One region of the Comamonas sp. C11 genome, then DNA from elsewhere that is predicted to be linked to it. Evidence: predicted binding sites of a transcription regulator. Region 1 holds the regulator's gene; each other region holds the start of a gene.
The links. The regulator FNR, encoded in region 1, switches genes on or off when oxygen is low (the NO sensors DNR and NnrR bind a similar motif). The targets are predictions, from matches to a motif close to TTGATNNNNATCAA.
Positions count from the first base shown of each region.

Region 1 (2,201 bases):
ACGCCAGCCAAGGATCATCCGCTGGATCGCTGACTGCGATTTCAACGCATCATCCTCAAGGCCGCTTCCGCGGCCTTTTTTTACGCCTATGGTTGCAGACTTTTCTGGAGCACGGCCGGTCGTGGCGGAGCTCTATGTCTTGGTCGACCGCAGAGTCGGACGGTTGTCTGCAGTGCTCAAAAACCGGCAAAGGATGGCCGGGCGGGTTCAATATCAGGAGCGCATAGCGCTTTATCAAAGCTTATTTCAGATAGATATTGACCTTAAGTCAATACAAAGAATGCACTGGAAGCTCTTTAAATAATAGCGGTTCAGGGTTTCCTATCTGAGTGCATGCCCTTGGTGTGGCAGGGAAGGTCATGGCAATTGTGCAAAATGGGTTCAAACCCACAGGCCAAGGAGAATCGCGATGGATGCTCGACGCTGGATGTGGATTGTCTGGCCGGCTTTTCTGGCTGCGGCAATCATGGAAATGGTGGTATTTGCCTTTGTGGACCCGCTGGACATGCACTGGCTGGGCTCGCCTCTGGAATGGTCGCGCAATGCCATTTACACCCTGGCCTTTTTTGCCTTCTGGGCGGTCGCCGTGGCCAGCGGACTGATGACTGTCATGTTGGGGCGTTCGGCCAGCGATCTGAACCAGGGCATAGTCTCGGAGCCCCTGGTCGAGTAAAGCGCTGCGCACAGGGCCGCAGTTTCGGGGCCGGTGGCGGCCCCGGATGGTGCTTGGTCGCTCTCTGTGCTGGCGGCCTCGGCGGCGGGAAGCTTCTGGCAGGCATTCGCTGCCATCAAAAAAGCCCGCTGTCTTAACTTAGCCCTGGCATTGCTGGCTGTTGACGATGCGCTTGAGCGCATCGGTATCCAGAATGCGCAGATGGCGCTGTCTGACTTCGATGATGCCTTCCTCGGCGAACTTGGAGAAGGTGCGGCTCACGGTCTCCAGCTTGAGTCCCAGATAGCTGCCGATTTCTTCACGCGTCATGCGCAGCACCAACTCCGACTTCGAAAAGCCGCGTGCCGACAGACGCTGCACCAGGTTCAGCACAAAGGCTGCCAGACGCTCTTCGGCGCGCATGCTGCCCAGCAGCAGCATTACGCCATGCTCGCGCACGATTTCGCGGCTCATGACCTTGTGCACATGATTTTGCAGCGCCGTGACTTCGCGCGAGAGCTGCTCGAGCTTGTCGAAAGGCATGATGCAGACTTCGGCATCTTCCAGGGCCACGGCATCGCAGGTGTGGTGGTCGTTGACGATGCCGTCCAGGCCAATGATCTCGCCGGCCATCTGAAAGCCTGTGACCTGGTCGCGTCCATCCTCAGTGGCCACGCTGGTCTTGAAGAAGCCGGTGCGAATGGCGTACAGCGAGGTGAACTCTTCGCCATTGCGAAATAGCAGCCCGCCGCGCTTGACCTTGCGGCGCGTGGCCACAATCTCGTCAATACGCTCCATTTGTTCATCGTCCAGGCCCATGGGCATGCACAGTTCACGCAGATTGCAGTTGGAGCAGGATGCTTTGATGGTCTGAAGATTCATGGGCTTTTAGCAACGGCGCAGACAGACACAGAGTGGAGAGTCGCGCCGGTCGTTGACCTCGTGGTTGAAGATGAGATGGATCAAATTGTCGCAGCACTCGCCTTGATGTCTCTTGATTTTCATCAAGGACAGGGTGATTGCCTTGGGGCACATTGCCCGTATTCGTTCAAAAACATGCGCTTTTGCCTATTTCGGGCATGATTTTCAGGATCTGATTTCCATTGAAATCTGCTCTATACAGAGTGTGGGCGCACCCTAACTCCCAGTTATGACCGCAGTCACGCCTGAGTTGCTGAGCCGCTTTGATATCCCCGGCCCACGCTACACATCATTCCCAACAGCCGACCGTTTTGTTGAGGCTTTTGGTGCAGACGACTATATCCTGGCATTGAAACAGCGCAAGACGCATTCGGGCTCACGTGCCTTGCCCCTGTCCGTTTATGTGCATGTGCCGTTTTGCGAGTCGCTTTGCTATTACTGCGCCTGCAACAAGATCGTGACCAAGCATCATGAGAAGGCTGCCGAGTATCTGGATTATCTGAGCCGTGAACTGGCCATGCATACCGAGCATTGCGGCAAAGGCCAGTTGGTAAGCCAGCTGCATCTGGGAGGCGGCACGCCGACCTTCTTCAGCGATGCCGAGCTGCGGCAGCTGATGCTTCTGATG
Region 1 covers NZ_CP101743.1:2,339,491-2,341,691, forward strand. The annotation lists gene NOX35_RS10740 (FixH family protein) at 1-33, shown strand, start outside; gene NOX35_RS10745 (hypothetical protein) at 410-673, shown strand; gene fnr (fumarate/nitrate reduction transcriptional regulator Fnr) at 812-1,534, opposite strand; gene hemN (oxygen-independent coproporphyrinogen III oxidase) at 1,803-2,201, shown strand, end outside.

Region 2 (2,201 bases), 300 kb from region 1:
CCGGTCCCAACGGCCAGCGTTTCACGTTGACCGAGCCATGGTCCGTGATGCTGCTCGACGATGCACGGATGATTCATGAAACCACGCCGATTCAACCCGTCGAGCACGGCGGCGTGCGCGATACGCTGGTGCTGACCTATCGTCGTGGCAGCTTCCAGGGTGCCGAGCTCCAGGAGCAGCAGGGCCAGGCCGCTTGATTGAGACGGACGGCTTTGTTCGGAAAATTTGAGCAAAACTGTAACATTCTCAATACGTCAAAGTGACGGCCTCAAAACTGCATGATGCAGGCTCGTCGCGACGAAGCTTTCGCCTCTTCAAGTCTTCCCTGCATCCAGCAAGCCAGATCAGCTGGCCGACACCACGCCCTGCGGGGCGTGGTTTTCTATATGAATCGCTTTTACGCCCTTGGCATTTCAGTACTGACAGCTCTTGTCACAGTAGCGGCCTGCAAGCCTTCGCAAGACCGTCCTGCGCAGGCGGCCTACACCAAGGAGCCCACGATCTACTTTCGCAATGGTCTCGAGATTACCCTTGGCGATGCCTCGGTGCCGATTCACGGCGTGGAGGAATGTCCTTATGGCCTTGCCGCGCCGGCCGGGACTGTGGTCGAGTTCAATGATGCCAAGTGCATTCGACTGTCGGACGATACAGAGCAGATCGTCGTGATGCTGGACATGCCGGACGGCATCGTCCAGGAGGAATGGACCGTGCGCCGCGATGCGCCAAGCAAACCCCACGAGCCAGCCTTCAAGAATGTCTCCCTGTTGCGCCCGGACGGCTCTCGCATCACGATTACCGACAAGTCCGACAGACTGCTGGACAAATGCTACGAATACCAGGCGGCCCATGTCTGCATCTGAGCCAGACCTTGGTCGGTGTGAACTTCAGGGTTGATTCATGTCAACACGCTGAGGCATGATGAAGGCAGACTCTCGCTATCTCAAGAGCGGCATCTGCCCCGGGCCTCTGGCTTGAGGTCCTTGTCGCCTGCAACCTGAAAGGGGAAACATATGTCCATGTTCAATCACATTCTGGTTCCGGTCGACGGCTCCAAGCCATCCATGCTGGCGGCACGCAAGGCCGCCGAGCTCTCCAAGGTCTTCGGCTGCGCCGTGACGGCGGTGTATGTGGTCGATCCCTATCCTTTTACCGGCGTGGGCGCCGACTTTGCCTATGGCCAGTCACAGTATCTGAGCGCGGCCACCGCCGAGGCCAACACCGCCCTGGATGCGGTCAAGGCCATCATGGATGAGGCAGGCGTGCCCGTGAAGACCCTGGTGGGTGAGGGTCATGCAGTGCATGAAGGCATTGTGCGCACCATGGAAAGCGTGGGCGCAGACCTTGTCGTCATGGGCTCGCAGGGGCGTCGCGGCCTTGAGAAGCTGATGCTGGGCAGCGTCACGCAACGCGTGCTGGGCGCAGTCAAAATCCCGGTTCTTGTTGTGCGCGAGTAAGCGCAAGGCGGCTGCCCACGAAGCAACGGCTCCCCAAGGAGCCGTTTTGCTGGTGAATCAGAGTGCTCAGCGATTGAGCAGCCGGGCCAGCCAGCCCTTTTTCTTGCGCTGCAATTCCAGCTCCTGCAGCACTTCCGTTTTGAGCCGTTCTTTTTCTGCCGCGTGTCCGCTTTCTTTGGACATCATGCGTATATAGACCTTGGCCGAATCCACATAGCCATGGTCTTCGTTGCGGATGTGGTTGAACAGCCAGCGCGAGAGCATGCCGTGCAATTCGGCAGCCACATCCTCGCCCGCATCAAAGCGGGTCTGCATCTCGATCACGCGGCGCGTGAACAGCTCGTGCACTTTTTTGTGCGGCCCGGCGAACATGTAGCCAGCGCTTTCGATCAGGCTTTCCTCGAAGACGAAATGCGAGACGGTGTAGTCGATCATCTCGCCGATGACATCCCCCAGGCCCTCTCGGTCGGGCGAACTTCGCAGCTCGTAGAGCCGGTTGATGTAGTCGACGATGCGGCGGTGCTGCCGGTCGATCTCCGCAATCCCGGTGTCCAGCTCGGGGACCCAGACCAGCAATGCCATTGTGTTCTCCAGAAATTTGAGGATTTCCGAAGAAGTATTCACGAGCTTGTCATATGCCGCTTTGATGCAGATCAGTCCGATCCGCAGCCGGGCGTTGTAGGAGCGCGTGCTGGAATCCGCGCTCCGGCGCCCTTTGGCGTCACTCGATCTTGGCGCCCGAGGACT
Region 2 covers NZ_CP101743.1:2,643,574-2,645,774, forward strand. The annotation lists gene NOX35_RS12070 (2OG-Fe dioxygenase family protein) at 1-197, shown strand, start outside; gene NOX35_RS12075 (hypothetical protein) at 387-860, shown strand; gene NOX35_RS12080 (universal stress protein) at 1,017-1,454, shown strand; gene NOX35_RS12085 (bacteriohemerythrin) at 1,521-2,078, opposite strand; gene NOX35_RS12090 (tripartite tricarboxylate transporter substrate binding protein) at 2,176-2,201, opposite strand, start outside.
Region 2: NOX35_RS12080 (universal stress protein) is a predicted target of FNR. The motif match lies at 891-904, and genes of this name have one in related genera.

Region 3 (2,201 bases), 250 kb from region 1:
TGGGCGAATCCACAAATATCTCTACCGGCGGCAGGCGTCGCTGCTGGATCAGCTGCAGAAAGTGATAGAGCAGCTCCTGCGTGCGCCCCACGGCAAATGCCGGGATGACCACATTGCCATGGGGAACCGTGCGCGTGACCACATCGACCAGCTCCTCCAGGGTATCGCCCGTGCTCTTGTGCTGCCGATCGCCATAGGTAGACTCGATGAGCAGCACATCGGCGTCCATGATCGGCGTGGGATCGCGCAGAATCACCCGCCCCGGCTGGCCCAAATCGCCGCTGGCCACCAGCTTGCGCGTGCCGCCATGGCCATCTGCCAGCCACAGCTCCACAATGGCCGAGCCCAGAATATGCCCGGCATCCTGAAAACGTAACGTCACCGCAGGATGGGGTTCGAAGCTCTGTCCATAGGCCCTGGCCTGGACCTGCTCCAGCGTGCTCGCCACATGGGCCAGCGAATACAGAGGAACCGTCAGCTCGCGCTCACGCCCCCGACCTTCACGCCGACGCCGCGCCGCACGCTCGGCATCCATCATCTGGATATGGGCACTGTCCTTGAGCAAGACCTCGAGCAAGTCCTTGGTGGACAGCGTGGCATAGATAGGGCCCTTGAAGCCCTGGGCCACGAGCTTGGGCAGCAGGCCGCTGTGATCGATGTGCGCATGGGTCAGAACGACGAAGTCCAGGCCTGCGGCATCAAAGGCAAAGGCTTGCTGGTTGTGCTCGTCAGCCTCGCGGCCGCCCTGGGCCATGCCGCAGTCGATCAGAAAGCGACAGCCATGCGCCTCGACCAGAAAGCAGGACCCCGTGACCGACTGCGCCGCACCGTGAAAAGTGATGTTCATGAAGCATCCATTGACGATCCACATGGACCGCCAATGAATCTAGCACCACTGGCGCCTGCACCGCCAGTGCCTCAAGTCTTGCCTTGATGCCCATCAAACCGCTGAGCCTGTCCGGGCGCTGCAAATACCGGCTGGCTGAGCAGCAGGCGTCACAAGCCGGCAAACCGGCCGCCATGGCGGACAGCGCAGCTATCGCCTCATCCGCGAGCCGCCTGCGGCTCGCCGCTGCCCCAGCCTCCGCCCAGTGCACGAATCAGGGCCACCGTGGCCGTGTACTGCGCAGTACGCACCTGCAAGGCCTGGCGCCGGTTACGCAGCTCGTTGCGGCGCGCATCCAGCAGCTCCAGCTGGCTCACCAGACCGTTGCGATAGCGCACGTCCGAGAGGTGCGTGGCCCGCTCGGAAGACTGCACGGCCTGCCCCAACACACGGGCCTGGCCCGAGAGCAGGCGCAAGGCACTGAGCTGATCCTCGACCTCCCGGAAGGCCGCGAGCACCTGGCCGCGCTGGGCTGCCACGGCGGCCTCCAGGCGCGCACGGGCGCCCTCTTCCTGCGCAGCGCGCTGGCCGCCGTCGAAGATGGGCAGGGACAGCAAGGCGCCTATGCCCCAGGAGCGCGCAGACCACTTGAACAGATCGCCGAGCTCCGGCGAGGCATAGCCGCCATTGCCCGTGAGCGTGATGGCGGGAAACCACGCGGCCTGTGCCACGCCCACGCGCGCCTGGGCCGCCAGCACCGATGCCTGGGCCGCCGACACATCGGGGCGGCGTGCCAGCACCGTGGCGGGCACGCCTGCCGGAATCACGGGCAGCGTTGCCGCCTGCGGCTGCGAAGCCAGCGCAAAACCGCTGGCCACATCGCCGACCAGCACGGCCAGCGCATGCGTGAGGGCCGCCTGCTGGCGCTCCAGCGCCAGCGTCTCGGCCTCGGTGGCCGAAACCTCGGTCTGCATGCGCGCCACATCCAGCTCGGCAGCATCGCCGGCGCGGTAGCGCTTCTCGATCAGCGTCAGAGTCTCGCGATAGGCCGCCAGGCTCTGCTCGACCAGTTGGCGTTCGGTCTGCAGCGAACGCAGCTGCAGATAGGTCTGGGCCACATCGGCCTGCACCATCAGGCGCGTGCTCTGCAGCAAGGCCTCGCGTGCATTGGCGTCCTCGCGTGCCGCTTCGCTGGCCCGCGACAGCCTGCCGAACAGATCCGCTTCGTAGGAGAAGTTCAAGCCGGCCGTGACCAGGGTTGCGGGCTGCATGCCGTTCGCGGTGTTCACTCCGGCCTGACGGGCGGCACCGCCCCCGGTCGCGATCTGCGGCTGGCGCTGCGCATCGGCCGAGCGCAGCAGTGCCCGCGCTTCGG
Region 3 covers NZ_CP101743.1:2,593,265-2,595,465, reverse strand. The annotation lists gene NOX35_RS11885 (MBL fold metallo-hydrolase RNA specificity domain-containing protein) at 1-847, opposite strand, end outside; gene NOX35_RS11880 (efflux transporter outer membrane subunit) at 1,045-2,201, opposite strand, start outside.
Region 3: NOX35_RS11885 (MBL fold metallo-hydrolase RNA specificity domain-containing protein) is a predicted target of FNR. The motif match lies at 931-944, and genes of this name have one in related genera.

Region 4 (2,201 bases), 740 kb from region 1:
CCACCATCGGCAGTCCAAGCGCGCTGAGCACATACCTTCCCGAAGGAATTGCAAGGCGATTTTCCGTGGTGCAAATGAACTCGGCCGCACTCATGCCCGTGTAGTGCATGGCACAAACGGCAAGGGCCATGATCGCTGCTGCAAGCAGGCGCATGCTTGTCTGTGCGGTATGAAATGCCAGCCACAGCGCCGCAGTTGCAGCCACCAGAGCAATAAGCACCGACATGGCGATTCGCTCATAGTCCCACTCCAGGTGGCCTCCAAAACGCATGCCATACATGCCTAGGTAGTGCATGACAACGGCGCCCAGCCCGAGCATGGATCCGGCCAGCAACAAACGACCAATGCTGCGCGGGTTGCGAGCCACGATATGAAAAGCCAGAGCCGAGATTGCCACCGCGGCAATGAGCGACACGCCTGTCTCCCATACCGAGTAGCCGGTCCCAAGGTCCATGCGCAGCGCAAGCATGGCAATGAAATGCATCGACCATACGCCAATGCCGCCCAGGGCAATCCCTGTGCTGCCAAGGCTCATCAGATAGCTCTGACGGTCATCAATCTCCGGCTCAAGTCGCCTGGCGGAGATCAGCGCAATGAAGGCGCCAATCATTGAAATCGCGTACGACAGTACAACCAATTCCATGCTGTAGCTGGTGCTGACCATTGCATCCATGAGCCTCTCCTGGTTGCCGAACAAGAAGAATCCAGAATTTGTAAATTGACTTGTATCAAATTAATTCAGAGCCATCAAGGTGATTTGATGAATCAGATCTGATTAGATGCTAGGTAGATACATCAGATCTGATCTATATTCAAAAATTGAGACCAGTCAAGGAATATGTAAGCACTTGATACAAGCAAGCGCTCAAGGAGCGATCGCACGGGTGCCCAAGGCGTGCCGGCTTCACTCAATCTGGGCGGTATCTCGTTTTGTCAGGCCATTGACCACAGAAGGCACATATGAGAGTGAACGCACCGGTAACCCAGCGGGAGTACAGCTTTGATGAGCATGCAACTCTGATGTCCACCACGGACACGGAGAGCTACATCAAATATGCCAATCAGGCGTTCATGGAGGTCAGCGGCTTCGAGCCGCAAGAGATCATCGGGCAGACGCACAATCTGGTGCGCCACCCGGACATGCCCCCGGCCGCTTTTGCCGACATGTGGGCCACGCTCAAAAGCGGCGAGCCCTGGAGCGCACTGGTCAAGAACCGGCGCAAGAACGGGGACCACTACTGGGTTCGGGCCAATGCCATTCCCATCATCCGCAATGACAAGGCCAAGGGCTATATGTCGGTGCGCACCCAGCCCGAGCGCAAAGAGGTCGAGGCGGCGCAAAAGCTGTATGAGTCCATGCACGACAAGGGCGGTTCAGCTCCCGAGCTGCACAAAGGCATAGTCTCCCAGAAGGGGCTGGGGAAGCTGCTGTCGATCTGGCGGCACATGGGGGTGCGCCGGCGCATTCGCCTGAACTCGCTGGCCTTGTGGGGCGCTCTGGTGCTTGGGGCCTGGCTGCTGGCTCAAAGCCAGATGCAGTTCCTGTCGATGGCGGCCTTCATGACGGTGGCCCTGATGGTGATGACGCTATTGCTCGAGAGCCAGTTCGCCACGCCGCTGGAGCTGCTCAAGCGTCAGTCGCTGAACGTGGCCACCGGCAACAACCGGCAGACGCAATACCTGCAGCGCACGGATGAAATCGGCACCACGCTGCGCACGGTCAACCAGATCGGTCTCATGTTCCGCTGGCTGGTGGACGATGTGAATCAGCAGGCGCTCAATGTTCAGCAGGCCTGTAACGAGATCGAGCAGGGCAACAGCTATCTGCACGGGCAGACGGAGCAGTTGGCGGTGAATGTGGCCCAGACCTCGGCCTCCATGGAGCAGATCACGGCCCGGGTTCAGTCCAGCGCCGATACAGCCCAAAAAGCCGGTGTGCTGGCCAGCGAAGCCAGCGCGGCGGCCTTGCGCGGGGGCCAGTCCATGGATCAGATCGTCTCCACCATGGAGTCGATTACGGCCAACTCCCGCCGCATTGCCGACATCGTCGGCGTGATTGACAGCATTGCCTTTCAAACCAACTTGCTGGCGCTGAATGCGGCCGTGGAGGCCGCCCGCGCAGGCGAGCATGGCAGGGGGTTTGCCGTGGTTGCCGGTGAGGTGCGGGCCCTGGCGCAGCGCAGCGCCGATGCCGCCAAGGA
Region 4 covers NZ_CP101743.1:3,077,107-3,079,307, reverse strand. The annotation lists gene NOX35_RS14070 (MHYT domain-containing protein) at 1-697, opposite strand, end outside; gene NOX35_RS14065 (PAS domain-containing methyl-accepting chemotaxis protein) at 961-2,201, shown strand, end outside.
Region 4: NOX35_RS14065 (PAS domain-containing methyl-accepting chemotaxis protein) is a predicted target of FNR. The motif match lies at 719-732, and genes of this name have one in related genera.